DNA from 3 places in the Streptomyces sp. NPDC032126 genome. Region 1 is predicted to be linked to each of the others. Evidence: predicted binding sites of a transcription regulator. Region 1 holds the regulator's gene; each other region holds the start of a gene.
What was found. Region 1 encodes HrcA, which represses chaperone genes, less so after heat shock. Its sites were predicted from a motif close to TTNGCACTCNGNNNNNCNGAGTGCNAA; they were not measured.
Positions count from the first base shown of each region.

Region 1 (9,573 bases):
GGCGTTCCTCGCCCCGGAGTTTGGCCAGCTCGCGCAGCAGCCGCTCCTGCTCCGGGTCGAGCTTCGTCGGGGTCTGGACCTCAACGTGGACGATCAGATCGCCCCGGCCGCCGCCGCGCAGATGGGTGACGCCCCGGCCGTGCAGCGGGATCGACTGGCCGGACTGGGTACCGGGCCGGATGTCGACCTCCTCCATGCCGTCCAGCGTCTCCAGCGGCACCTTGGTGCCGAGGGCCGCGGCCGTCATCGGGATGGTCACCGTGCAGTGCAGGTCGTCCCCGCGCCGCTGGAACATCGCGTGCGGCAGCTCATGGATCTCGACGTACAGGTCACCGGCGGGACCGCCGCCGGGGCCGACCTCGCCCTCACCGGCGAGCTGGATCCGCGTGCCGTTGTCGACACCGGCCGGGATCTTCACCGTGAGGGTGCGCCGGGAGCGGACCCGGCCGTCGCCCGCGCACTCCGGGCACGGCGTCGGGACGACCGTGCCGAAGCCCTGGCACTGGGGGCAGGGGCGGGACGTCATGACCTGGCCCAGGAAGGACCGGGTCACCTGGGACACCTCACCGCGACCACGGCACATGTCACACGTCTGGGCGGACGTGCCCGGCGCGGCGCCCTCACCGCTACAGGTGGAGCAGACGATCGCCGTGTCGACCTGGATGTCCTTGGTCGTGCCGAAGGCCGCCTCGTCGAGGTCGACCTCCAGCCGGATCATCGCGTCCTGGCCGCGCCGCGTCCGCGACCTCGGCCCCCGCTGGGACGCCGTGCCGAAGAAGGCGTCCATGATGTCGGAGAAGTTGCCGAAGCCACCGGCCCCGAAGCCGCCCGCGCCGGCGCCGCCGGACTGCGAGAGGGGGTCGCCGCCGAGGTCGTAGACCTGCTTCTTCTGCGGGTCCGACAGCACCTCGTAGGCGGCGTTGATCTCCTTGAACCGCTCCTGGGTCTTCGGATCCGGGTTGACGTCCGGGTGCAGCTCGCGCGCGAGCCGCCGGAAGGCCTTCTTGATCTCTTCCTGCGACGCGTCGCGACGCACGCCGAGAACGGCGTAGTAGTCCGTGGCCACCTACGACTCCGCCAGGATCTGTCCGACGTACCGTGCCACTGCGCGTACCGCTCCCATCGTTCCCGGGTAGTCCATGCGGGTCGGGCCGACCACGCCGAGCTTGGCGACTGCCTCGCCGCCCGAACCGTAGCCCACCGACACCACCGACGTGGAGTTGAGTCCCTCGTAGGCGTTCTCGTGCCCGATGCGCACGGTCATGCCCGAATCCCCCGCCTCGCCCAGGAGTTTAAGGAGCACGACCTGCTCCTCCAGGGCCTCCAGGACGGGCCGGATGGTGAGGGGAAAGTCATGGTTGAAGCGGGTGAGATTGGCGGTGCCGCCGATCATCAGCCGCTCCTCGTTCTCCTCGACGAGCGTCTCCAGAAGGGTGGAGAGCACCGTCGAGACCGTGCCGCGGTCCTCGACCTCGAAGGCGTCGGCCAGGTCCTCCACGAGACGCGGAACGTCCGTGAAGCGACGGCCGGCGACCCGGCTGTTCAGCCGCGCCCGCAGATCGGCGAGCGAGGTCTCGCCGAACGGAGCCGGGCAGTCCACCATCCGCTGCTCCACCCGCCCGGTGTCCGTGATCAGCACGAGCATCAGGCGCGCCGGAGCGAGCGACAGCAGCTCGACATGGCGCACGGTGGAACGGGTCAGGGACGGGTACTGCACGACGGCGACCTGCCGGGTGAGCTGCGCGAGCAGCCGCACCGTGCGGGCCACGACGTCGTCGAGATCGACGGCGCCGTCGAGGAAGTTCTGGATCGCCCGACGCTCGGGCCCGGTCATCGGCTTGACGCCGGCCAGCTTGTCGACGAACAGCCGGTAGCCCTTGTCCGTCGGAATCCGCCCGGCGCTGGTGTGCGGCTGCGCGATGAAGCCCTCGTCCTCCAGCACCGCCATGTCGTTGCGCACGGTGGCCGGGGAGACGCCGAGGTTGTGCCGCTCGGTGAGCGCCTTGGAGCCCACCGGCTCCTCGGTGCCGACGTAGTCCTGAACGATGGCGCGCAACACCTGCAGCCGTCGTTCGCTCAGCATCCGCGTCCACCTCCAGATGTCATGTCCCGTGGCATCCCGCCTGGCACTCTGCCCTTCCGAGTGCCAGGGCTACCCGCCAGTGTACGGCGGTGGGGTACTCCCTGGGCAAGGCCGGTCTCCGCCTCGCGGCCGTACCGTTAGCCTCGCCGCATGACGGTGACTTGGGAAGAGCTGGGATGGGAGCGGATCGCGTCCGGCGTGGGGCGCCGCCGGCTGCCTGGCTGGGACTGCACGGTGGGACTCGTCGTCGGGGCGGCGGGCGTACTGCTGATCGACCCGGGTTCCAGCGTGGCGGAGGGGGCGCGGCTGCGGTACGAGGCCGAGGAGCTCGCCGGCCGTCGTGTGACCCATCTCGCTCTCACCCACCCCCACTTCGACCACGTCTTCGGGGCGGCGGCGTTCGCGGGCGCGGAGGTGTTCGGCGCGGTGGGGCTGGACGCCCTGCTGGCGCGCGAGGCGGAGGAGCTGCGCGCCGACGCGGTCCGTCAGGGCCTGGACGAGGCGGCGGCCGAGGAGGCGGCGGACGCCCTGGTCACCCCCCGCCATCTGGTCTCCGGGGAGTGGACCCTGGATCTGGGCGGCGGCCGCGAGGTCCTGCTGGCGAACGTCGGCCCCGGCCACACGTCCCACGACCTCGCGGTCCTGATCCCCGGCGAACGGGAGACGGTGTTCTGCGGCGACCTGGTCGAGGAGTCCGGCGAACCCCAGGCGGGCCCGGACGCAGTACCGGCGCAGTGGCCGGCGGCACTGGACCGGCTGCTGTCGCTGGGCGGCGAGGACGCGGTGTACGTGCCGGGTCACGGCGCGCTGGTGGACGCCGGGTTCGTACGACGGCAACGGGACGCCCTCGCCGAGCGCTTCGGCGTGTCGCGCTGAGCCGGCATCCACTGGTCCTATCGTCATCCGAATGCGCCAGTACTCACCCGACCTGACCCCGCCGTGGAAGAAGCCCAAGCCGGTGCCCGAGGTCCCCGCCGACCCGGGCCTGGTGGTGGAGGAACCGGCCACCGGTTTCTGCGGCGCGGTGATCCGCTGCGAGGCCGGCACGGTGACCCTGGAGGACCGCTTCGGCAAGCACCGGGTGTTCCCCCTTGAGCCGGGGGGCTTCCTGCTGGAGGGCCGGACGGTGACGCTCGTGAGGCCTTCCGCCGCGCCGGTACGTCCCACCCGTACCGCGTCCGGCTCGGTGGCCGTCCCCGGCGCACGCGCGCGCGTGGCCCGCGCCGGCCGCATCTACGTCGAGGGCCGGCACGACGCGGAACTCGTCGAGAAGGTGTGGGGCGACGACCTGCGCGTCGAGGGCGTGGTCGTGGAGTACCTGGAGGGCGTGGACGACCTCCCGTCGATCGTCGCGGAGTTCTCCCCCGGCCCGGACGCGCGCCTGGGCGTCCTGGTGGACCACCTGGTCCCCGGCACGAAGGAATGGCGCATCGCCCAGCAGGTCACGAGCGACCACGCGCTCGTCGTGGGCCACCCGTACATCGACATCTGGGAGGCGGTGAAGCCGTCGTCCCTGGGCATCGAGGCATGGCCCCGCGTCCCGCACGGCCAGGACTGGAAGACGGGCGTGTGCCGCGCGCTGGGCTGGCCCTCGGAGAACACGGGCGCGGTCTGGCAGGCGATCCTGAAGCGGGTGAACTCCTACAAGGACCTGGAGCCGGAGCTGCTGGGGCGCGTGGAAGAGCTGATCGACTTCGTCACGGAATAGGAAGGTGCACTGCACCCACCTAGGGGCGCGGGGAACTGCGCGACAAGCCACAACGCACCCGCAGCCGCCACTCAACAGAACCCGGCACCCCCTTAGGCACCTAATCCACGAGGTCCCGCACCACCGCATCCGCCAGCAACCGCCCCCGCAGGGTCAGCACGGCCCGTCCCTCGTCGTAGGGGCCCTGTTGGAGCAGCCCCTCCGACAGAGCCCTGTGGGACGCCTTGAGGCCCTGCTCGCACAGCAGCGACAGGGGCACGCCCTCGCGCAGCCGCAGCTCCAGCAGAATCCGCTCGACCCGCCGATCCTCCTCCGACAGCACCTCACGCCCCGCCCCCGGAGAGCGGCCGGAGGCCAGCGCCGCGGCATACGCGCCGGGATGCTTCACGTTCCACCAGCGCACCCCGCCCACATGCGAGTGCGCTCCCGGCCCCGCGCCCCACCAGTCCGCGCCGCGCCAGTACAGCTCGTTGTGGAGGCACCGTCCGGCCTCGGAGGTCGCCCAGTTCGAGACCTCGTACCAGTCGAACCCGGCGGCCGCGAACGCGTCCTCCGCGATCAGATACCGGTCCGCGTGCACGTCGTCGTCCGTCATCGGCACCTCGCCGCGGCGGATCCGCCGGGCCAGCTGCGTGCCCTCCTCGACGATCAGCGCGTACGCCGAGACATGGTCGGGGCCCGCTCCGATCGCCGCGTCCAGGGACGCCCGCCAGTCGTCGTCCGACTCCCCCGGCGTGCCGTAGATCAGGTCCAGGTTGACGTGCTCGAAGCCCGCCGCGCGCGCCTCCGCCACACAGGCCTCCGGGCGCCCCGGCGTGTGGGTCCGGTCCAGCACGCGCAGCACATGCTGCTTCGCGCTCTGCATCCCGAAGGAGATCCGGTTGAAGCCGCCCTGCCGGAGCGTCGCCAGGTAGGCCGGGTCGACCGACTCCGGGTTCGCCTCCGTCGTGACCTCGGCGTCGGCCGCCAGCCCGAACTCGTCGCGGATCGCCCCCAGCATCCGTACGAGATCGCCCGCCGCCAGCAGCGTCGGCGTACCGCCGCCGACGAAGACCGTGCGGACCGGACGCGGGTCGTCGCCGAGGACCTTCCGGGCCAGGCGGATCTCCTCGATCAGGGTCTCGGCGTAGTTGTCGCGGGAGGCGAGGACACCGCCGGTGCCGCGCAGCTCGGTCGCGGTGTAGGTGTTGAAGTCGCAGTAGCCGCAGCGGGTCGCGCAGTACGGCACGTGCAGATAGAAGCCGAGGGGCCGGTCGGCGGCCCCGGCCAGCGCGGACGCGGGCAGCGCGCCGTCGGCGGGGACGGGCTCGCCGTCGGGGAGTGCGGAGGGCATGTCCCCCATTGTCCCGTACGCGGCCGGTACCCGGTCCCGTGGTCGCCCCCACTCGGTCCCGTAGTCGCCCCGTACCCGGTCCCGTAGGGCCGCTCACTCCGCCTGGAGCACCAGCAGCGCCAGGTCGTCCTCGGGCGGGCGCCCTCCGAAGTCGTGCACCTCACGCCGGATCCGGTCCGCTATCTGCTCGGCGTTCAGGCCCGCGCAGGCGGCCAGCGCGTGGGCGAGGCCGTCGCCGTCGTCGAACTGGCGGGAGCCCGAGCGCCGCTCGGTGATGCCGTCCGTCACACACAGCAGGGTCTCGCCGGCCCGCAGCTCCAAGGTCTCGCTGGTGTACATGACGTCCTCGACGACCCCGAGCAGCGTCTGCGGGTGCGCGGCCGTACGGACGTCGCCGTCGGGCCCGAGGACCAGCGGCAGCGGATGGCCGGCCGAGGCCAGCGTGCAGCGCACCCCGCCGGGGAACGGGACGAGCTCCCCGTAGAGCAGCGACAGGAAGCGGGTCTGCGGGCCGTCCATCGGACCGGCCGGGCCGACGAAGGCGCGGGCCGCCGCGTCGGCCGCCTCGGTCGCGTCGTCGAGGAGCAGCTGGTTGAGGCGGTCGAGGACGTCGGCGACGCCGTACCCCTCGCGGGCCAGCAGCCGCAGCCAGGGGCGGGCCAGCCCGATCACGACGGCCGCCTCCGGCCCCTTGCCCTGGACGTCGCCGACCGCGAAGCACCAGCGGCCGTCGCCGGCCGGGAACAGGTCGTAGAAGTCGCCGCTGGGCCCGCCCCGCTCACACGGCTCGTAGACCAGGGCGCTGCGCATGCCGGGGATCTCGGCGACCGCGCCGGGCAGCAGCCCGCGCTGGAGGACGGCGCTGATGGTGGCCTGCCGGGCGTACTGGCGGGCCGCGCCGATCGCCAGCGCCACCCGTCGGCCGAGGTCCTCGACCAGCCCGGTGACCTCGTCGGGGAAGCGCAGGAGGCCGGCCCGCCCGATGACCAGCGTGCCCAGCGGCCGCCCGCCCGCGATCAGCCGGTACGCCAGCGCCGTCCCCGTCTCCTCCAGCGCCTCGCCGGGCCACGGGTGGGTGGCGGGGCCGGACAGGGGTGTCTCGGTGAGGTGCGGCGGGTCCTTCTCCAGGGCGCGGCGCAGCTCTTCGAGGCGGCTCTCGTCGCCGTGCCAGACACGGGCGAGCCGCAGTCCCGCCCCTCCGGCGCCGTCGCCCCAGCCGCGGCCGCCCACCTCGTCCTCCAGCCACACCGCGCACCAGTCGGCGAGGCGCGGCACCAGCAGCTGGCCGGTGAGGGCGGCGACCAGGTCCTCGTCGAGCTGACCGGCGAGCAGGTCGGACGCCTCGGCGAGGAAGGAGAGCGCGCCCCGGTTGAGCCACTCGCGCTCGCTGCCGGGCCGGGGCTCCTCGGGGGCGAGCCCGAAGACGCCGAGGGGGCGGTCGTCGGCGTAGGCGTCGTCGTACGGGTCCCCGTCGTACGCGTGGTCGTCGTACGGGTCGTCGGCGTACGAGGCGTGGTCCCCGCCGTCGGAGAGCTCCGCGTCCTCGGGGGCGGCGGCGTCCTCGGCCTCGGGGGCGAGCCGCGCCCACACGGTCTTGACGACGCCGCGGTAGGTCACGCCCCAGGACTCGGCGAGCAGTGCGACGAGGCGCAGGCCGCGGCCGTACTCGGGGGCCTCGACGGCGGCCCGCGGGAAGGGGCTCGCCTCGTGGGGAGGCGGCGTCTGGTGCGAGGGATGACGGTCGGACACCTCGACGACGATCCCGCCCTCGTCCGTACGGCAGGTCAGGTCGATGTCCGTCCCGGCGTGCACGACGGCGTTGGTGACCAGCTCGCTGAGGACCAGGACGGCGTTCTCGGCGAGCCGGGCCGGCAGGGGCAGGCCGAGGGCGGCCCACTCCTCCAGGGCCGCGACGAGCAGCCCACGGGCGGCTCCCGGCGCGAGGGAGCTGCCCGCGAGCGTGGCGTGCACGGGTAAGGGCGCACCGGCGTGCGCAGGCGCGTCGCCGGCCCGCGAAACGGTCTCCCGTTGCGTCGGAATGGCGCCCATGGACAGCTCCCGGAACGGCTCGTGCGAATACGCCTCGATCGATGCCGACAGGGTGACAGACGGGCCCCGCCCATAAGCGGCCAGTTATCGAAGTGGGCCGTCATGAGTGGGAACAGTGCTTCGCCTGTGCTCGAAGTCGGTCGGTTTGAGAGCGATATCCGAACATTCGGGAGCGGTGGAGGTGTCTTACGCCTCGCGCGTGCCGGCGTACATCTCGTCGATCAGGTGCTTGTACTCACGCTCGACGACGGGCCGCTTCAGCTTGAGGCTGGGGGTGATCTCGCCGTGCTCCACATCGAGGTCGCGGGGCAGCAGACGGAACTTCTTGATCGTCTGCCAGCGCTGCAGGCCCTCGTTGAGCTGCGTGACGTAGCCCTCGACCATGGCGACCGTCGCGGGCGCGGCGACGACCTCGGCGTACGACTTGCCGCCGAGGCCGTTCTCCTTGGCCCAGTCGAGGAGGGACGGCTCGTCGAGCGCGATGAGCGCGGTGCAGAAGTTCCGGTCGGCGCCGTGCACCAGGATGTTGGAGACGTACGGGCAGACCGCCTTGAACTGGCCCTCCACCTCGGCGGGGGCGATGTACTTGCCGCCCGAGGTCTTGATGAGGTCCTTCTTGCGGTCGGTGATGCGCAGATAGCCGTCGGGGGACAGCTCACCGATGTCGCCGGTGTGGAACCAGCCGTCGGACTCCAGCACCTCGGCGGTCTTCTCGGGCAGCCCGTGGTAACCCTCCATGATCCCCGGGCCGCGCAGCAGGATCTCCCCGTCCTCGGCGATCCGCACCTCGGTACCGGGCAGCGGCTTGCCGACCGTGCCGGTGCGGTACGCCTCGCCCGGGTTGACGAAGGACGCCGCCGACGACTCGGTGAGGCCGTAGCCCTCCAGGATGTGGATGCCGGCGCCGGAGAAGAAGTAGCCGATCTCCGGGGCGAGGGCGGCGGAGCCGGACACACAGGCCCGCAGCCGGCCGCCGAAGGCCTCCCGGATCTTGGCGTAGACGAGCGCGTCGGCGACCTTGTGCTTGGTGGCGAGCCCGAAGGGCACGGACGGCGTACCGGTGCGCCGGAAGCTGTCCTGGGCGGCCTTGGCGTACTCGCGGGCGACCTCGGCGGCCCACTGGAAGATCTTGTACTTGGCGCCGCCGCCGGCCTTCGCCTTGGCCGCGACCCCGTTGTAGACCTTCTCGAAGATGCGCGGCACGGCCGCCATGTACGTCGGCTGCACGATCGGCAGCTGCTCGATGATCTTGTCGACGCGGCCGTCGACGGCGGTGACATGGCCGACCTCGATCTGGCCCGAGGTGAGCACCTTGCCGAAGACATGGGCGAGCGGCAGCCACAGGTACTGCACGTCCTCGCCGCTGATCAGACCGGTCGCGGCGATGGCCTTGGCCATGTACGACCAGTTGTCGTGCGGGAGGCGCACACCCTTGGGCCGGCCCGTGGTGCCGGAGGTGTAGATGAGGGTGGCGAGCTGGTCGGAGGTGATCGCGCCGACCCGCTCCTTGATCAGCTCGGGCTCCTTCTCCAGCCGGGCGGCACCGCGCCGCTCCAGCTCGTCGAGGGTGAGGATCCAGTCCTCGCCGGTGTCGGCGCCCGCCGGGTCGATCACGACCACGTGGGTCAGCTCGGGCAGCTCGGCGCGCTTCTCGACCGCCTTGGCGAGCTGTGCCGCGTTCTCCGCGATCAGCACCCGGCTCTCGGAGTCGGAGAGGATGAAGGCCGACTCGTCGACGTTGGTCTGCGGGTAGATCGTGGTGGTGGCCGCGCCCGCGCACATGATGCCGAGGTCGGCAAGGATCCACTCGAGACGCGTCGAGGAGGCGAGCGCGACGCGCTGCTCGGGCTGGACGCCCAGCTCGATGAGGCCGGCGGCGATGGCGTAGACGCGCTCGGCGGCCTGCGCCCAGGTGAGCGACTTCCAGTCGTCGGGGCCCTCGCCCGAGGCGGCCGGCACGGGGTGGCGGTACGCCTCGGCGTCCGGGGTCGCCGCCACGCGTTCCAGGAAGAGGCCGGCGACGGACGGCGGACGGTTCTCGATCAGTGTCTGTGTGTCGCTCACGACATCCTCCGGGGCCCGCGAAGGCGCGGCTGGCTCAGTGCGGCTGGGTTCACTCTCACGCGGTGCGCAGGGCTGATCACGCGCGTTGTTTAACTCGCGAGTAACTATCGAGCAGGGATCAGAGTAGAGCCCGACCGGCCGGTTCGTAAGAGTCCGCGCCCTGTCACTTCCCCCAAGTGCGCTGTTCGCACACGCGGAGGGCCCGTCGCGCTTTCGCACGACGGGCCCCCTGATGACCGGATTGCACCGGCCAACGGCTGTAACCCGCGGTTACTTCTTACCCTTGGCCGACCCCGCGCTGTCATCGCTCGACAGCACCGCGATGAAGGCCTCCTG
Region 1 is NZ_JBVIMA010000002.1:925,103-934,675, forward strand. It holds gene dnaJ (molecular chaperone DnaJ) at 1-1,066, opposite strand, end outside; gene hrcA (heat-inducible transcriptional repressor HrcA) at 1,067-2,083, opposite strand; gene ACZ5NW_RS12680 (MBL fold metallo-hydrolase) at 2,234-2,959, shown strand; gene ACZ5NW_RS12685 (DUF3097 domain-containing protein) at 2,991-3,791, shown strand; gene hemW (radical SAM family heme chaperone HemW) at 3,892-5,124, opposite strand; gene ACZ5NW_RS12695 (SpoIIE family protein phosphatase) at 5,218-7,173, opposite strand; gene ACZ5NW_RS12700 (AMP-dependent synthetase/ligase) at 7,360-9,237, opposite strand; gene lepA (translation elongation factor 4) at 9,508-9,573, opposite strand, start outside.

Region 2 (9,573 bases), on a different contig from region 1:
GCGAGGCGCTCCTGGAGCTTCTCGCGGTCCCAGTCGGAGTCGGTGTTCTCGATCTCGGCCTTGATCTGGGCGACGCGGCCCTGCACGTCCTCGGAGCCGCCGGCACCGTCGACGATCGTGGTGTCGTCCTTGGTGACGGTGACGCGGCGGGCGCTGCCGAGCACGTCGACGCCGACCTGGTCGAGCTTGAGGCCGACCTCCTCGGAGATGACGGTGGCGCCGGTCAGGATCGCCATGTCCTGGAGCATCGCCTTGCGGCGGTCACCGAAGCCCGGGGCCTTCACGGCGACCGCGTTGAAGGTGCCGCGGATCTTGTTGACGACCAGGGTCGACAGGGCCTCGCCCTCGACGTCCTCGGCGATGATCAGCAGCGGCTTGGAGGAGTTGGTCTGGATGACCTTCTCCAGCAGCGGCAGCAGGTCGGCGATCGAGGAGATCTTGCCCTGGTTGATCAGGATGTAGGGCTCGTCGAGGACGGCCTCCATGCGCTCCTGGTCCGTGACGAAGTACGGCGACAGGTAGCCCTTGTCGAAGGCCATGCCCTCGGTGAAGTCCAGCTCCAGACCGAAGGTGTTGGACTCCTCGACGGTGATGACACCGTCCTTGCCGACCTTGTCCATCGCCTCGGCGATGAGCTCGCCGACCTGCTGGTCCTGGGCGGACAGCGCGGCCACGGCGGCGATGTCGGACTTCTCGTCGATCGGGCGGGCGGTGGCGAGGAGGTCCTCGGAGACGGCCGCCACGGCCGCGTCGATGCCCTTCTTCAGGGCGGCCGGAGAGGCACCGGCGGCGACGTTCTTCAGGCCCTCGCGCACCAGCGCCTGGGCGAGCACGGTGGCGGTGGTGGTGCCGTCACCCGCGATGTCGTTGGTCTTGGTCGCCACCTCCTTCACCAGCTGGGCGCCGAGGTTCTCGTACGGGTCCTCGATCTCGACCTCACGGGCGATCGTGACACCGTCGTTGGTGATGGTGGGGGCGCCGAACTTCTTGTCGATGACGACGTTGCGGCCCTTGGGGCCGATCGTCACCTTGACCGTGTCGGCCAGCTTGTTGACGCCGCGCTCGAGGGCGCGACGGGCGTCCTCGTCGAACTTCAGGATCTTCGCCATGACAGCGTGAGCCCTCTCGGAAATCTGTGAGTGGTAAAAGAACTGCGCCCCGGCGCCCGGCTCATCGATCGATCGCGGGTGCCAGGGCGCAGCTGGAAGCAAAAGCCTGAGGAGAACTACTTCTCGATGATCGCGAGGACGTCGCGAGCCGAGAGGACGAGGTACTCGTCGCCGTTGTACTTCACCTCGGTGCCGCCGTACTTGCTGTACAGGACGATGTCGCCGACCTTGACGTCGAGCGGCAGGCGCTCGCCGTTCTCGAACCGGCCCGGGCCCACGGCGAGGACGGCGCCCTCCTGGGGCTTCTCCTTCGCGGTGTCCGGAATGACCAGGCCGGAGGCCGTGGTCTGCTCGGCGTCGAGCGGCTGGACCACGATGCGGTCCTCAAGCGGCTTGATGGCAACCTTGGAGCTGGCGGTCGTCACGATCCGACCTCCCCCTTCGGAGATCTCACGGGGTTAACTGTCTGAGGTGGCGACCAGGTGGATCCGTCGTCGCGGGTGCCGGACCTGCCCGTCGCGTTGTTGGCACTCTCCACTGGGGAGTGCCAGAGCCGAGACTATGACCGTGATTAGCACTCGGTCAAGCGGACTGCTAATGCCGGCGGCGCGTCGGCCGGATTCCCGGTCTACAGGTAGTCCTCCAGGCGGCCCACCCTCAGCCCCTGCTCCCGGACCGTCCGCAGCAGCCGTGCCGTGCGCTCGCGCGGTCCGGGGCCGGTCAGCTCGTCGGGGTCGACGGCGATGACGTCGCCGGGCAGGAGGCGGTGGGTGCCCCGGGTGAAGGTCAGATCGGTGGGGCCCATCGCGGCGCGCCACAGCACCACCGCCCGGATGCCGCAGTCGGCGGCCGCGCGCAGGGTCGTCGTGTCGTACGTGCCGTAGGGCGGGCGGAAGAGGCGGGGGCGGGTGCCGAAGCGGGAGCTGAGCTTCTGCTGCTGGCCGCAGATCTCGGTGCGCTGGCCGGCGTACGGCAGCCCGCGCAGGGCCGCGTGGTCGAGGGTGTGGTTCTGCAGGGAGGCGCCGGCCGCGCGCAGGCGGGCGAAGTGGGGGTAGCCGGGGCCGGCCACGCTGTCGGTCAGGAACATGCTGACGGGGAGCCGGTGTTCGCGGACCAGGTCGACGAAACGCGGGTCGCGGTCGGCGCCGTCGTCGTAGGTGAGGAAGACGACCCGGTCGGTGGTGCGGACGTGGTCGACCACCGGGGGGAGGCGGTACGGGGGGCGGTCCTGGGGGGCGTGTGCGGGGAGGCCTTGTGGGGGGACGGTGTGTGCGGGGGCCCCATGTTCGCGGGCGCCGTGTGCGGGGGCGCCATGTGCGGGCGCGCCATGTGCGGGCGCGCCATGTACTCGCTGGGCGGCCTTCTTGCCGAGTCGTTCGATCGGGGCCATCGGCTGGGCGCAGCCGGTCAACGCGGCGGCCAGCAGCAGGATGGCGACCAGCCCCCGCCACCTCACAGGTAGTCCTCCAGCCGCGCGACCGCGTACCCCTTCGCCGTGACCTTGTCGAGGAAGCGGCGGACCATGTCGGGCATCGTGCCCTTCCAGTCGCCCCGTCCCCGGAAGTGGGTGAGGACGATGTCGCCGGGGTGGAGGTCGCGGTCCCCCTCGCGGTACTCCCAGTGGTCGACGAAGACCTCCTCGTCCCACAAGGGGGCGTACCTCACCCCGCACGCCTTGGCGGCCCGCAGCGTGTCCTGGTCGTAGTTGCCGTAGGGCGGGCGGAAGAGCAGCGGGCGCTTGCCGAAGTGCTCGCGCAGCACGTCCTGCATGCCGCAGATCTCGCGCTTCTGGCGGGCGTAGGACAGCGCCGGCAGATAGGGGTGGTGGAGGGTGTGGTTGTTCAGGACGGTCCCGCTGTCCTGCATCTTCTTGAAGTAGCCGTAGTCGTCCTTGATCAGGTAGTCGGACAGGAAGGCGATGTACGGCACCTTCAGCTCGCTCATCATCCGCAGGAACGCCGGGTCCTTCTCGGCGCCGTCGTCGATGGTGAGGAAGACGACCTTGTTCTTGGTGGGGACGGTCGTGAAGACGGGCGGCAGGCCCAGTTCCTCGTGGTCGTCGACCTCGAAGCCCTCGCGGGTGGTGATGTGCGGTTTCCTCGCGGGGGGCGCGGGGGCGAGCAGCGGGACCCTCTTGAGCCCCCAGTGCCGGGCCGTGGCCACCCGGGCGGCCTGCGCGGCCCGCAGCCGCTCGGCGGCCGCCTTCAGGGCGCCGGCCGCGCGGTCCTGGGCGTTCCGCTCGACCTGCTGGCCTCCGGCGGGCCGCGCGCCCGCGTCGCCCCGGCCGCACCCGGAGGCCAGGGCGGCGGCGGCGAGGACGGCGACCCCGCCGCGCACGGCGGCCCGTCGGGACGCGGCCCGATAATTGGCTTTTCGTACGACTGCTCCCATGGCGCCGGATCCTCGCAGCCGCGCCCCCGCACACCGCCCCGACACCGCGACACCCCCCACACCATCCCCCGACTGGCCCACACACCGCCCGGCGCCGGAACCGCCCCACATGGCGACCGGCGTCGGGCCCACCCGGCAGCGACCCACACAACGACGGACGCCCAGCCCGCCCCCGGCGCCCGCCGGGCCGAGCCCCGGCAACCGCCCCCCCCACACCCACCAACACCCGGGCCCAACCCCGGTCGGCGTCCCGTAGCAGCGGCGGCTGGCTGACAATGGCCCCGTGAACGACCTCGATTCCCTGTTGACCGATGAGGGCCGTGTCCTGCTCGACGAGGTGCGGGGCACCAGCCCCGCCGACGAGCTGGCCGTCGCCACCCGGCTGCGCCGTGACCATCCCGCCGGACTCGTCTCCGCGGCCCTCGGGCAGGCGCGGCTGCGGCAGCGGGCGGTGGCGAAGTTCGGTGCCGGGGACGCCGAGCGGATGTTCTTCACGCCGAACGGGGTCGAGCAGTCGACCCGGGCGAGTGTCGCCACGTACCGCGCCGAGCGGCTGAGGTCCCTCGGTGTGGCCTCGGTCGCCGACCTGTGCTGCGGGATCGGCGGCGACGCCATCGCCCTCGCCCGGGCCGGCATCCGCGTCCTCGCCGTGGACCGCGACCCGGTGACCGCGGCGACCGCGCGGGCCAACGCCGAGGCGCTCGGCCTCGCGGACCTCATCGACGTACGGGAGGCCGATGTCACGGAGGTCGACACGGCCGGTTACGACGCCGTCTTCGTGGACCCCGCCCGGCGGGGCGGCCGGGGCCGCGTCTTCGATCCGGAGGCGTACTCACCGCCCCTGTCCTGGGCGGTCGACACCGCCCGGAAGGCGCCGCGCGCCGCACTGAAGATCGCCCCGGGTATCCCGCACGAGGTGATCCCCGCCGAGGCGGAGGCCGAGTGGATCTCCGACGGCGGGGATGTGAAGGAGGCGGTGCTGTGGTTCGGCACCGAGCCGGGCGCCGTACGGGCCACGCTGCTGCCCGGCCCCCGCACCCTCCTCGGCGCGGGCCTGCCGAACCCGCCCGTCCGCCCCCTCGGCCGCTACCTCTACGAGCCCGACGGCGCCGTCATCCGGGCCCACTTGGTCGCCGACGTCGCCGAACAGCTGGACGGCGGACTGCTCGACGAGACCATCGCGTACATCACCGCCGACGCCCTGCGGCCGACGCCGTACGCCACGCCGTACGAGATCACCGACCAACTCCCCTTCAATGTGAAGAAGTTGAAGGCACTGCTGCGGGAGCGGGAGGTCGGGGTGCTGACCGTGAAGAAGCGGGGCTCGGCGGTGGAGCCGGAGGAGCTGCGCAAGAAGGTCAAGCCGCAGGGGCCGCACGCGGCGACGGTGTTCCTCACACGAGTGGCGGGCGCCCCGACCATGCTGGTCGGAACGCCCGCCACCGTCTGACGCCGATCAGGCCGTCAGTCGTCCTCGTAGAGGTCCTCCGGCAGGAGGTGCCTGGCTTCCGCCAGGAGCCGCTCCACCCGGGCCGGATCCGTCTCGACCTCCTTCACGAGCCAGTACGCGAGGAGGGCGCTGCCCTGGGACGCGCCGGACAGGATCTCCTCGTACAGCGACCAGAGTCCGGCCCGTACCGCGTCCTTGCACGCCTCGGCGAGGTCGTCGTCGTCCACGATGACGAACGACCAGAGGAGGTCCAGGAACTGGTTCCGGGCGGCCGGCGGGATGTTCCGATCCGCCAGACCGGCCATCAGTACCCGGGCGACGGGGACGACCGTAGGCGTCGCCCAGCCCTCCTGCAGCACATGGAACTCGATGTTCCGCGGCTTGGCCTCCTCCCGCGTCTGCGCGCGGGCCATCCGCAGCAGTTCCCCGGGAACGTGCTCCGCGGACGCGCAGCCACGGCACGGGAGCGCGGTCCAGTCGTACAGACCGATCTCCAACTCCATGATGTTCACGGATCTCATCCCCTTAGAAGAACTGGTGCCACCAGATGCCGCCCTCTTCGGGAACGGCACCCGATTCGAACTGGAACGGTGACACATAGTCCACCTGGCACTGTCGGCACACCGGCTTCATCTCGGGCACCTTCGTGCCCGTGTCGAACTTCACGGTGTACGCGATGGTGAAGCGCACCTTCGTCGGGTCACCGCCCAGCGCGTTCACGACGTTGCCCTCGGCACAGTAGCTGGGACCGGGCTTGCAGCCGCCCGACTGGGCGAGGGCGATGTCGCCGGTCTCGATGTTGTAGCCACCGACGTAGGTCTTGTTCGACTTCTTCTTCGAGGCGTGCTTGAGAGCGAAGTCGACGACCTGGGACGAGGCGTCCTGCATCCGGTCGGCGTGGGTCCAGCCGGCCGGGGCCTTCTGGACCTCCAGAGCGGGCGCGCTCTTGCCGCCGACGCCACGCGTGCTGACGCGCGGGACCGGAACGACCCGCGGCGCCACCTTCGGCTGTTCCGCCTTCTTCGCGGCACCGGAGAACAGCTTGCCGAGCACCGATCTGACGGCCTTCGCGGCCGAGCCGCTCTTGGAGACCGCCTTGGCCTCCGCGCCGACGCCGCCCGCGCCCGGCATGAACGGGACGAGGAACTTGGCGATCCAGTACGAGATCTTGTACCAGGCGCCGCTGTGCTCCGGACCGCGCACGGTGTTGTAGACGCTGACGAGGCCCTTGCCCGCGCGGTCGTTCCTGATGCGCTGGGCGTCACCCTGGGTCCAGCCCATGGTGTCGCTGAAGGAGTAGAAGCCCTCCGCCAGGTCGTAGTAGCCGTCGACGGTGCCGTTCCAGGCGCCGTGGGCGACCTGCTTGCCCTTGTCGACGAGGTCGTCCAGCCACTTCCACTGACCGCTCGGGTCGCTGAAGGTGACCGGCGAGTTCTCGGCGTACGCGTACCCGTTGAGCTGCTGCGGGTCCGTGAGGTCCATCACCGGGTCGACGCTGAGGAAGCGGCCCGTGACCGGGTCGTACTCGCGGGCGCCGAGGTGGGTCAGGCCGGTGTCGGACGTGTCGTCGGTGCCGCCGACGAAGCCCTTGGTGCCGGGCCAGCCGGCCGGTGCCGTGCCGCGCGGGCCGCCGAAGGGCAGCGTGCGCCGCTGGGTCAGTCGCAGATCGGCCGCGCCGACCGCGAGTTCGCCGGTGCCCTGGTGGTCGGCGAGGGTGAAGGTGACCGTGCCGTCGTCGGCGGTGACGGCCTGGTTGCCGCCGCCGAGCGAGGTGTAGCGGGTGGCCTTCGACTTCGCCGCGCCCTTGGTCAGGGTGACCTCGGTGTGGCCGAGGTACAGCGTGGTGGCCGAGCCGGTGCGTCCGATCAGGCGCCGGCCGTCGGCGTCGTAGACGTACTCGGTGGCCTTTCCGGCCTCGGTGACCTTGGCCAGGTGGCCTTCGGCGTCCCAGTCCAGGACCTGGCCGCCGCGGGTCTCGGTGTTGCCGGTCTTGTCGTAGCCGTAGTCGACGGTGCTGCTCGTGCCGTCGGGCTTCTTGGTGGTGACGGACTTCAGGCCGTGCGGATGGGCGCCGCCCGCCGGCGGGTACGCGTAGTCGCGCCGGGTGTCCTTGGTGCTGTCCCCGGTGAGGTCGTGCAGGGTGTCGGTGAGACGGTTGCCCGCCTTGTCGTAGGTGAAGGACTGCCAGTACGGGGCCGGGCCGCCCAGCACCCCGCCGGCCGGGGCGGCGGCGCAGGTCTTGTCGCCCTGCGTCCATGCCTCGGTCAGGCGCTGGAGGTGGTCGTAGCCGAAGCACTGGGTGTCGGTGCCGGAGCGGGAGGTGTCCGAGACGGACAGGATGTTGCCCGCCTGGTCGTAGTGGTACGTGTCGTACCGGTCGACGCCGGGCGCGTCCTGCCGGTCCACGCGTGAGGTCTCCAGGCGCTGGGTGCCCCACTCGTAGGTGTTGGTGACCTGGACCTGCTTGGCGCCGGCGGCCGTGCCGGACATCAGGTACTGGAGCGGCTTGCCGGTCTTGGAGTAGCTGGTGTCCGCCTTGAACCCGTCGCCCAGCAGGGAGATGGGCCGCAGCGTGTCCGGCTCGTACGAGTACGAGGCGCCGCCGCCCGGCAGCGAGCCGGCCGCCGACCAGCTCACGCCCTTGACCAGCCCCGAGGGCAGGTAGGACGTGCCGGTCTCGTAGGTGCCCGCGAGGGCGCCCTCACGCTCGGGGACGACCACGGCCGTCTTCATCGGACGGTACAGGCGGTCGTACTGGGTGACCTTGGAGGTGTACGCCGCTCCGTCGACGTAGCGGGTGGACTCGGCGAGCAGGCCCTTGGCGCCGCTGACGGTGTCGTACGTCCACTGGGCGCGCAGCGTGCCCGTCGCGGAGCCCTCGCGCAGCTCGGTCTGGCGGTCGAGGCCGTCGTAGACGTGGAACAGGGCGGTGCCGCGGGCGTCCAGGGTGTCGGTGAGCAGACCGCGGTCGTCGTAGTGCTTGACGGTCTTGCCCCGGTCGGGGTCCGTCACGCTGGTCTCGTGGCCGAGCAGGTCGTAGCCGTAGCGCCAGGTGTTGCCGGCCGGGTCGGTGACCGTCTCCAGCTGGCCGCGCGAGGTGTACGTGTACTTGGTGCTGTCGTACGCGGCCTCGGGGCTGCGGGCGTGGTGCTGGCGCAGCTCGGTGACCAGGCCGCGGGCGTCGGCGATCGCGGTGGTGGCGGTGCCGCCCTCCGGCGGGATCACCGTGGTGCGGTCGCCGCCGTAGATCTTCCGGGTGATGGAGAGAACGGCGCCGCCGTCGCCGTTGCCGGCGATGTTGCGGGTCTCGGTCTCGCGGCCGAGCCCGTCGTAGGTGTGCCGGGTCTGGGTCTCGACGGTGAGCGCGTCGGCCGGCTTGAACAGGGCGCGGTTCGGGGCGGCCTCGTCGTTGTAGTAGGGCGCGAACGTCTTCGCGGTCAGACCGCGCTCGTCGTAGAAGACGTCCGTGAGGAGACGGCCGCCGGCCGGGCCCGGCTCCTGGGTCTGACGCTCCCGCAGGAAACCGTCGTACAGGTCGTACGAGGCGCGCTGGCCGCCGTTGTTGTCGAGGGTCTGGGTGCGGATGGCGACCGGCTTGCCCTCGTCGACGAAGTACGTGAACTCGTAGTTCGGGGTCTGGCTGGTGCGCCGGTCGGCGAGCCAGATCTTGCTCGACCTGCCGAGGGCGTCATACGTGAACTCGGAGCGCTTGCCGTTGGGGTCGACCTGGGCGGCCGGGCGGCCGCGCAGCGCCTCGAACTCCGTCACCGTGGTCTGTGCCGTCGCGGCGACACCCGGGGTGGCGGGCGGGCTGGTCTCGGTGATCTTGGTGGGGATGCCGGCGGTGGGCGTGTAACCGGTGGTCGTCGTACGGCCGTCCTTGCGGGCGGTGCGCACGGGCTTGCCGGTGCCGGTGACCGACACGTCGGCGGTCAGATCGGTGGTGGTCAGACGCCGGCCGTAGGAGTCGAAGGTCGCCTTGGACTCCACGTAGACGGCCTTGGTGCCGTCGTGGCTCTTGAGCGTCGCGGAGGCGGTGGCGTCGCCCTTGGTCGGGGTGTCGCCGTACTCCCCGCCGTCGTAGGCGGTGCGGACGTCGGAGATGACGTCCTTCGCGCGGTCCGGGGTGCGGGAGCAGTTGCCGGTGACGGTCTCCACCCGCGCGACGAGGTTGAGCAGGCCGCCCGGGGCGTAGGTGGTGCGGGTGCAGCGGTCGTCGTCGGGCGTGCTGGTGTCGCCGAGCTCGTCGACCTGGATGGCCCGCCCGGCCACGGTGTCGTGCGCGGTCTCCGTCGCCGACGAGGCCCAGGAGGTGCCGGCGCCGCCGTCCAGGGACGTCCAGCTCTGGGTGCGCGCGGTGCCGGTGAGATCGGCGGTGACGGTGCCCCAGTCGCGGACCTTCTTGGCGGTCTCGTGGTGCCAGGGCCGGCTGACGGTCTTCGTCAGGGCCTTTCCGTCGACACCCGAGTAGGTGACGGTCTTGTAGGCGAAGCCGGCCGCCGACTCGTGGTCGGTGATCGGGTCGCCCTCGCCGCTGCCGAGGGACACGGAGACGTTCTTCGTGCCACCGGAGGCGGACTCGCGGTCGCCGTCCATGCCGCGCAGGAAGTAGGTGTCCTGCTG
Region 2 is NZ_JBVIMA010000006.1:272,471-282,043, reverse strand. It holds gene groL (chaperonin GroEL) at 1-1,109, opposite strand, end outside; gene groES (co-chaperone GroES) at 1,226-1,534, opposite strand; gene ACZ5NW_RS23705 (polysaccharide deacetylase family protein) at 1,738-2,499, opposite strand; gene ACZ5NW_RS23700 (polysaccharide deacetylase family protein) at 2,562-3,500, opposite strand; gene ACZ5NW_RS23695 (class I SAM-dependent methyltransferase) at 3,784-4,950, shown strand; gene ACZ5NW_RS23690 (hypothetical protein) at 4,965-5,471, opposite strand; gene ACZ5NW_RS23685 (RHS repeat-associated core domain-containing protein) at 5,476-9,573, opposite strand, start outside.
Region 2: the regulator HrcA is predicted to act here: its motif matches at 1,681-1,707, upstream of groES (co-chaperone GroES).

Region 3 (9,573 bases), on a different contig from region 1:
CAGCTGCGGCACGATCTTCCCGCCGGCCGCGTGCACGGCGTCGGCGACCTTCGCCCACCCGGCGAGCTGCTCCTCCCCGTGGAACCGCGGCACCCGGTCGCTCTGCCCCGCCGAGTCGTGCCCGACGTACGTCCCCTCCGTCACGATCAGACCGACACCGGCGGCGGCGCGACGGCTGTAGTACGACCGCACGTCCTCACCGGGCACGCCGCCCGGCGAGAACATCCGGGTCATGGGCGCCATCACGATGCGGTTCGGAAGGGTCAGGCCGTTGATGGACACGGGCCGGGCGAGAATCTCGGCCGCGCGGGAAGCGGCGGACTCGGGGGAGGTGAGGGTCACGGGGGCTCCTCTGTGAGCGACTGGACGGTATGTGCATACGCATGCACCACGCCTACGAGAACGGAGCCCGCCCCTCCCCCATTCCGCCCCGCCGCCCCCAGCCGGTGTGACACGGACCACGTCCCCCATCCGGCGAGGCGGCGGACACAGGGGGAAAGTCTCTGGCGCCCCGTGGCGCGGTGGCACAGGATGACGCCCATGACGAGCGGGGGCGGCGGAGGCAGCGAGGGCAGGGACGACGAGCCGGTCTTCACCAGAAAGCGGGGCCGGTACTACTACAACCCGAACAACCCCCTGGGCCTGGCTCTGATCTTCCTCTCCCTCGCCTTCGTGATCGGCGCGCTGATCTTTCTGCGGCAGGAGTCGAGGTGGAGCGAGGGCGAGTTGCGGGAGGCGACGCGGAAGGCGGCGGCGAGGCTGGAGGCGGAACCGGTGGTCGTCGACGAGTGGCTCGGCTACGACATGTACATCGACGACGCCTTCGAGAAGGCGGGCGTGGGCCCTTCGTACGGCCCGACGGTGACCCGCACGACCGACTCGACGTACACGGTGACGGGCTCAGGCACGGACGCGGCGCTCTGCCTGCACATCACCTCTGTCCCCCACGGCGACAAGGCGATGCTGGACGTGGACGTCACGGACGGCGCGTGCCCCGAGTGAGCCCCGGAAGCTCAAGCCGAAAAACGCCCGAGGGCGGCACCCCCAGCCGTGGCTGTGGGTGCCGCCCTCGGTCCGTAGGACGGTTGATCGAACCAGAGGTCGATCAGAAGTCCATGTCACCGCCCGGCATGCCGCCGCCGGCCGGGGCCGCGGCCTTCTCCGGCTTGTCGGCGATGACGGCCTCGGTGGTGAGGAAGAGCGCGGCGATGGAGGCCGCGTTCTGCAGCGCGGAGCGCGTCACCTTCGCCGGGTCGATGATGCCCTCGGCGACCAGGTCGACGTACTCGCCGGTCGCGGCGTTGAGGCCGTGACCCGGGGTCAGGTTGCGGACCTTCTCCACCACGACGCCGCCCTCGAGGCCGGCGTTGACGGCGATCTGCTTCAGCGGGGCCTCGAGGGCCAGCTTGACGGCGGCGGCACCGGTGGCCTCGTCGCCCTCCAGCTCCAGCTTCTCGAAGACCTGGGAGGCCTGCAGCAGGGCCACGCCACCACCGGCGACGATGCCCTCCTCGACGGCCGCCTTGGCGTTGCGCACGGCGTCCTCGATGCGGTGCTTGCGCTCCTTGAGCTCCACCTCGGTGGCGGCACCGGCCTTGATGACGGCCACGCCGCCCGCGAGCTTCGCCAGGCGCTCCTGGAGCTTCTCGCGGTCGTAGTCCGAGTCGCTGTTCTCGATCTCGGCGCGGATCTGGTTCACGCGGCCCGCGACCTGCTCGGAGGAGCCGGCGCCGTCGACGATGGTGGTCTCGTCCTTGGTGATGACGACCTTGCGGGCCTTGCCCAGCAGGTCGAGGGTCGTGTTCTCGAGCTTGAGACCGACCTCCTCGGAGATGACCTCGCCGCCGGTGAGGATGGCGATGTCGTTCAGCATCGCCTTGCGGCGGTCGCCGAAGCCCGGGGCCTTGACGGCGACGGACTTGAAGGTGCCGCGGATCTTGTTGACGACCAGGGTCGACAGGGCCTCGCCCTCGACGTCCTCGGCGATGATCAGCAGCGGCTTGCCCGACTGCATGACCTTCTCCAGGAGCGGGAGCAGGTCCTTCACGTTCGCGATCTTCGAGTTCGCGATCAGGATGTACGGGTCGTCGAGGACGGCCTCCATACGCTCCATGTCGGTCGCGAAGTAGGCGGAGATGTAGCCCTTGTCGAAGCGCATGCCCTCGGTGAGCTCAAGCTCCAGACCGAAGGTCTGCGACTCCTCGACGGTGATGACGCCTTCCTTGCCGACCTTGTCCATGGCCTCGGCGATGAGCTCGCCGATCTGGGTGTCGGCGGCGGAGATGGAGGCCGTGGAAGCGATCTGCTCCTTGGTCTCGACATCCTTCGCCTGCTCCAGGAGGGCGGCGGAGACGGCCTCGACGGCCTTCTCGATACCGCGCTTCAGAGCCATCGGGTTGGCACCGGCGGCCACGTTGCGAAGGCCCTCGCGGACCAGCGCCTGGGCGAGGACGGTGGCGGTGGTCGTACCGTCGCCGGCGACGTCGTCCGTCTTCTTGGCGACTTCCTTGACCAGCTCGGCGCCGATCTTCTCGTACGGGTCCTCGAGCTCGATCTCCTTGGCGATGGACACACCGTCGTTGGTGATCGTGGGGGCGCCCCACTTCTTCTCGAGGACGACGTTGCGGCCCTTGGGGCCGAGCGTCACCTTCACGGCGTCCGCGAGCTGGTTCATGCCGCGCTCGAGGCCGCGCCGCGCCTCCTCGTCGAACGCGATGATCTTGGCCATGTGAAGTGGTCCCTCCAGGACTGGGGGTGATTCCTTCGGACCGCGCCCGCGCCCGCGACGGACGGCCTGCCTGCCTCGTGGTTCCTTGCCCCACCCGGCCTGCGGGCCTCACCGACCCGGTCCTTCTTTGTCACTCTCACCTTCAGAGTGCTAACGCCAATGATTAGCACTCGCCCCTGCCGAGTGCAAGCGCCTCTCGCAGAGGGACCCCCTGCGGCCCACGTGTCGGCGGCTCCCCGGCCGGCTCCGGGCAGCGCGAAGGGCCCGCACCCATGACGGGTGCGGGCCCTTCGCGGAAATGAATGTTCAGGCGGTGACGCGAACCATGTCGGCCTGCGGGCCCTTCTGGCCCTGCGAGATCTCGAACTCGACCCGCTGGCCCTCTTCCAGGGTGCGGTAGCCGTCCATCTGAATCGCGCTGTAGTGGACGAAGACGTCCGCACCACCGTCGACCGCGATGAAGCCGTACCCCTTCTCCGCGTTGAACCACTTGACGGTGCCCTGAGCCATGCCTAACTCCCCTATTACTGGCCCTTGCACAGATCCACACTTCGCGGATCCGGGTCAGACCTCACCCCCCAGTCTTGGTTGGGGGCGTGCGCCGGAACGCGTCGACCGCGGCTGAATGTATCTGTCCAACTGCCGTCTGCAACAGGTCAATCGGACGAGAATTCTGGGCACGACAGGCCCGGAATGTGGGGACAATTGCCCTGACTTCGGGTCAAGTCGGGCCCCACAAAGGGAACAAAAGCCGCGAAAGAAGCGCACAGTTTGGCTACTTCTTGTCGGGTGTAAGGCAGAAATCAAGGGCTTCCAACCGGGGGGCCGGGAGCGCGTTCCCCAACTGTACCGCGCTCAATCACACAGAATTGCCCCCTCCGCTTCTCTCACGGAGGGGGCAATTCGATGAACTCTCGGTAACTCCCGTTACCGAAGGTAATGATCAGCCGCCCGCGACGGCCGGGATGATGGAGACACCCGCGCCGTCCGGGGTCGCCGTCTCCAGGCCCTGCTCGAAACGCACGTCGTCGTCATTGACGTAGACGTTCACGAACCGGCGCAGCCTGCCCTGGTCGTCGAGCACCCGTGCGGCGATGCCGGTGTGGTTCTTCTCCAGGTCGGCGATGACCTCGGCGAGGGTCGCCCCCTCCGCGGAGACCTCGGCCCGACCGCCCGTGTAGGTGCGCAGGATGGTGGGGATGCGGACGTTGACGCTCATGCGAGGCCAGCCTCTCGGAAGGAGTCCAGGTTCGGGCGGATGGTGGCGGTGAGGCCGGTGCCGGCCACCGCGTCGAGGGTCTTGAGGCCGTCACCGGTGTTCAGTACGACGGTCGTGAGCGTGGGGTCGAGAAGACCGTTCTCGATGAGCTTCCTCGTCACACCCACCGTCACACCGCCGGCGGTCTCCGCGAAGATCCCCTCGGTCCGCGCCAGCAGCTTGATCGCGTCCACGACCTGCTCATCGGTCACGTCCTCCACCGCACCACCGGTACGGCGGGCGATGTCGAGCACATAGGGGCCGTCCGCCGGGTTGCCGATCGCCAGCGACTTGGCGATGGTGTTCGGCTTCTGGGGCCGCACCACGTCGTGCCCCGCCTTGAAGGCCACCGACACCGGCGAGCACCCCTCGGCCTGCGCGCCGAAGATCTTGTACGGCCGGTCCTCGACGAGCCCGAGCTTGATCAGCTCCTGGAGCCCCTTGTCGATCTTGGTGAGCTGGGAGCCGGAGGCGATCGGCACCACCAGCTGGTCGGGGAGCCGCCAGCCGAGCTGCTCGCAGATCTCGTACGCCAGCGTCTTGGAGCCCTCGGCGTAGTACGGCCGCAGGTTGACGTTGACGAAGCCCCAGCCCTCGCCGGCCGGGTCGCCGATCAGCTCCGAGCAGAAGCGGTTCACATCGTCGTAGTTGCCCTCGATGCCGACGAGTTCGCCGCCGTAGATCGCGGCCATGACGACCTTGCCCTGCTCCAGGTCGTGCGGGATGAACACGCAGGAGCGGAAGCCGGCGCGGGCGGCGGCGGCGCCGACGGCACCGGCCAGGTTGCCCGTGGAGGAGCAGGAGAGGGTCGTGAAGCCGAAGGCCCGCGCGGCCTCCAGCGCCTGGGCGACGACGCGGTCCTTGAAGGAGTGCGTCGGGTTGCCGGAGTCGTCCTTCACATACAGCCCGCCGGTCACTCCCAGCTCGCGCGCCAGGTTGTCGGCCTTGACGAGCTGGGTCCAGCCGGGGTTGATGTTGGGCTTGTCGGCCACGTCGGCCGGGACCGGCAGCAGCGGCGCGTACCGCCAGATGTTCGCGGGGCCCGCCTCGATGCGCTTGCGGAGCTCCTCGCTGTCGTACGCGGAGAAGTCGTAGGCGATCTCGAGCGGGCCGAAACACTCCTCGCACGCGAAGACCGGGCCGAGCGGCACGCGGTGGCCGCACTCGCGACAGCTCAGCGCCGCGGCGGGACCGAGGTCTACGGTGGAATCAGTGGTGCTTGCAACAGTCTGCGCAGCCATGTGAGGCGAGGCCCTTTCTCCTCATCTTCCTCACGACGCACCTCGCCGTGAGACGGATTTGGCACCTTCCCTAGCCGGGAGCCTCGCGGAACGATCAAACACTGATCTACGAGAACCGACTGGAGGGTTGCCGGGGCTTCATCGGGCCGTGTCCCTCTGCCCCTCTGGATGAGCGGTATGAACTTTTTGGGCGCCGACATCCACCGACATGCGATGGTCATCAGCGTTGTTCAAGACTGTAACCGACGGCCAGGACAGTTGAGAGAGTCGTCCGAACCGCGAGACAACCCGTGAGGAGCCGCTGACTGTGCTGGAAGAAGTCGAGCGCTGGCTGGCCACCCGCTCCTGGTCCGTCGCCGATCGCCCGCTCCATCGGGTCATGGCGGCCAAGCGCGCCACCGGGCAGACCGTGTCCGTCGTGCTCCCCGCGCTGAACGAGGAGGAGACGGTCGGGGACATCGTCGCCGTGATCCGCCACGACCTCATGCGGCAGGTGCCGCTGGTCGACGAGATCGTCGTCGTCGACTCCGGATCCACCGACCGCACCTCCGAGGTCGCCGCCGCCGCGGGTGCCCGGGTCGTCCACCGCGACGACATCCTGCCGCGCATCCCGGCCCTGCCCGGCAAGGGCGAGGTGCTGTGGCGGTCCCTGCTGGTCACCACCGGGGACATCGTCTGTTTCATCGACGCCGACCTGAAGGAGTTCTCCTCCGACTTCGTCACCGGGATCGTCGGCCCGCTGTTCACCGACCCGGGCGTGGATCTCGTCAAGGGCATGTACGACCGTCCGCTGGCCGGCGCCGCGGGCCAGGGCGGCCGGGTGACCGAGCTGATGGCCCGCCCGCTGCTGAACATGCACTGGCCGCAACTGGCCGGTTTCGTGCAGCCGCTCGGCGGCGAGTACGCGGCCCGCCGCGGCCTGCTGGAGCAGCTGCCCTTCCCCGTCGGCTACGGCGTGGAGCTGGGCATGCTGGTGGACGCCCTGCACCTGGTGGGTCTGGACGCCCTGGCGCAGGTCGACGTGGGGGTGCGCAAGCACCGTCACCAGGACGGGCAGGCGCTGGGCCGGATGGCGGCGGCGATCTACCGCACGGCCCAGCTCCGGCTGGCCCGCGGTCACCTCGTCCGCCCCTCCCTCACCCAGTTCGAGCGGGGCGAGGAGGGCTTCGAACCCCGCACGTACTCCGTCGACACGGAGGAGCGGCCGCCCATGGTGGAGATCGCCGAGTACGCCGCCCGCAAGGTGGCCTGAAGCCGGTACGTCTCCGTATACGGTCGCCCACCGAGCGGAACCGTACGTTTGAGCGTTTCGCGGTAGGGCTAAGTTGAGGCGTATGGCTTCCACGCACGGCGCTGAGGTGCTGGTCGCGTCCAATCGCGGCCCGGTTTCGTACGGAGTGCGGGAGGACGGCTCGCTCACGGCCAGACGCGGCGGGGGCGGGCTGGTCTCCGGGCTGTCGGCGATCGGGCCGGAGGCCGGCGCGCTCTGGGTGTGCGCCGCGCTGTCCGACGGCGACCGGGAGGCGGTACGGCGCGGGGTGGCCGAGCCCGGCACCCGCATGCTGGCCGTCCCCGCCGACGTGCTGGAGGACGCCTACAACGGCATCGCCAACTCCGTCCTGTGGTTCATCAACCACATGCTGTACCAGACCCCGCTGGAGCCGGTCTTCGACGCGGAGTTCCGGCGGCGGTGGGCGTCGTACGAGCGCTACAACCGCGCCTTCGCGGAGGCGCTGGCGCAGGAGGCGGCGCCGGGCGCGGCCGTCCTCGTCCAGGACTACCACCTCTGTCTGGTCCCCGGGATGCTCCGTGACCTGCGCCCCGACCTGCGCATCGGTCACTTCTCGCACACGCCGTGGGCGCCGGTGGAGTATTTCGAGATCCTCCCGGAGGACATCCGCGGGCAGCTCGTGTGGGGGATGCTCGGTGCGGACCAGCTCGGCTTCCTGACCTATCGCTGGGCGCGTGCCTTCATGGCCTGCGCCGAGGCCACCGGCCGGGGCGACATCACCCTGAGCTGGCCGGCGGGCGACCCGGTCAAGACCGTCGAACACCTGCGTGACGGCGTCCCTCCGGTGCGCAGGACCCGGATCGGTGTGTACGGGCTCGGCGCCGACGCCGAGTTCCTGCGCGCCCGCTCCCACCAGCCGGACGTGGAGGAGCGGATCGCGGAGCTGCGGGAGGAGATCGGCGGCGAGGGGGACCGCAGGACGATCGTCCGGGTCGACCGCACGGAGCTGTCGAAGAACATCGTGCGGGGCCTGCTGGCGTACCGGCAGCTCCTGGAGGACCACCCGGAGTGGCACGAGCGGGTCGTCCATGTGGCCTTCGCCTACCCCTCCCGCCAGGACCTGGCCGTCTACCGCGACTACACGGCCGAGGTGGCGCGAGTGGCGCAGGAGATCAACGAGCGCTACGGCACCCCGGGCTGGACCCCGGTCCTGCTGAACCTCAAGGACGACTTCGCCCGCTCCCTCGCCGCGTACCGCCTCGCGGACGTGGCCCTCGTCAACCCGATCCGGGACGGCATGAACCTGGTCGCCAAGGAGGTCCCGGTGGTGTCGGACGGGGGCTGCGCGCTGGTGCTGTCGCGGGAGGCGGGGGCGTACTGGGAGCTGGGCGACGACGCGATCGTGGTGAACCCCTACGACATCCTGGAGACGGCCGACGCGCTCCACGAGGCCCTGACGATGAAGCCGGAGGAGCGCGCCGAACGCTCGAAGAGACTCGCGGCGGCGGCGACGGCCCTGCCCCCGGCGCAGTGGTTCCTGGACCAGCTCGAGGCGCTGCGCGCGATTCAGCCGAGCTGAGCGGCGAGGTCCCGCAGCAGTGCGACGACCCCGGCCGGGCCGTCGACGACCAGGTCGGCGCGTTCGGACAGTTCGGTGACCTCGGCGCTGCCGCTGCACACGAGCAGCCCGGGCACGCCGTCGGACCGCAGCTTCTCCACGGCGGCGAAGGCGGGCAGGTCCCCGAGATCGTCCCCGGCGTAGACGACGACCCCGGCGCCGACCTCCCGTACGAACCGGGTCAGCGCGACGCCCTTGTCCATCCCGGGCGGCCGCAGCTCCAGCACCATCCGCCCCGGCTCGACGACCAGTCCGTGCCGGGCGGCGAGGGCGGTCAGGGGCTCGCGGAGCGCGTCGAACACCCCCTGGGGATCGGGCGCCCTGCGGGTGTGCACGGCGATGGCCCGCCCCCCTTTCTCCTCGACCCACACCCCGGTGCCCTCGACGACGCCGGGCAGCTCCTCGCGGACGGCGGCGACACCGGGATGCGGGTCGGGGGCGGTGATCTCCCCGGTGCGGGCGTCCCATCGTTCGGCCCCGTAGTGCCCGAGCACATGCAGCCGCTCCAGGCCGCCGACCCCGCCGAACCCCCCGTGGCGCACGGCGACGTCGGCGGGCCGCCCGGTCACGACGGCGACGGCGGCGACGTGTGGCGCGAGCGAGGCCAGCACGGGCACGGCATCGGGATGGGCCCGGGCGCTCTCGGGATCCTCGACGATGGGCGCGAGGGTCCCGTCGAAGTCGAGGGCGATCAGAGCGGACCGGGGCCGCGCGAGAAGGGCGTCGAGGGCGTCGCGCCCGGCGGAGGTGACGGGAGTAGGCAGAGTTCCCATGGGTTCGACCATAGAGGGGTCATCGCTCCGAACGCCGGGTCTCCCGGACTCTCCTCAGCCGATTGACCGTAACCGGGTCCATGGCCAGCGCCCGAGGGTCGTCCAGCAGCGCGTTCAGCAGCTGGTAGTAGCGCACGGGAGCGAGCCCCAGCTCTTCCCGTATGGCCCGCTCCTTGGCGCCCGGACCGGCAAAACTGCGCCGCTCCATGGCGAGAATCCGCTCCAGCTCCATACCCGCACGCTAGCTCACCCGGTGGCGGAGCTGTCCGCCGTCATCGCCTCGGTCTGCAACTCGCTCAGCACCGACGCCGGGCTGCCCCCCGGGGCCACGGCGGAGCCGATCCGCTTCTTCACGTCCGCGCTGACCGCCGCCCAGGACGTCCGCCCCACGGGGTACAGCTCGGACAGCGCCAGCTCGTCGAGGAACGGCTTGAGGTCCTGGTCCTCGGCGGCGGAGGCCATGACCTCGCTGGCGGAGGTGGTCACCGGCAGCAGGTCGTACTCCCGCGAGAAGGCGAGGACGTTCTCCTCGTCGTAGACGAAGTCGAGGAAGTCGCCGATCTGCTCGGCGTGGCCGTTCTGCTTGAACGCGGTCATCCAGTCGGCGACGCCCATGGTCGACCGGCTGGGCCCCTTCTTCCCGGGCATCGGCACCATGCCGAACTTCACGCCCTTCTTCGCGGCCATCTTCATCAGCGAGGGATGTCCGTTGAGCATGCCCACC
Region 3 is NZ_JBVIMA010000012.1:19,359-28,931, forward strand. It holds gene ACZ5NW_RS33970 (NADH:flavin oxidoreductase) at 1-342, opposite strand, end outside; gene ACZ5NW_RS33975 (hypothetical protein) at 541-1,002, shown strand; gene groL (chaperonin GroEL) at 1,106-2,728, opposite strand; gene ACZ5NW_RS33985 (cold-shock protein) at 3,035-3,238, opposite strand; gene ACZ5NW_RS33990 (MoaD/ThiS family protein) at 3,672-3,947, opposite strand; gene thrC (threonine synthase) at 3,944-5,227, opposite strand; SAM riboswitch class I at 5,246-5,402, opposite strand; gene ACZ5NW_RS34000 (glucosyl-3-phosphoglycerate synthase) at 5,535-6,479, shown strand; gene ACZ5NW_RS34005 (alpha,alpha-trehalose-phosphate synthase (UDP-forming)) at 6,562-8,037, shown strand; gene otsB (trehalose-phosphatase) at 8,025-8,849, opposite strand; gene ACZ5NW_RS34015 (DUF3263 domain-containing protein) at 8,869-9,081, opposite strand; gene ACZ5NW_RS34020 (ABC transporter substrate-binding protein) at 9,096-9,573, opposite strand, start outside.
Region 3: the regulator HrcA is predicted to act here: its motif matches at 2,892-2,918, upstream of groL (chaperonin GroEL).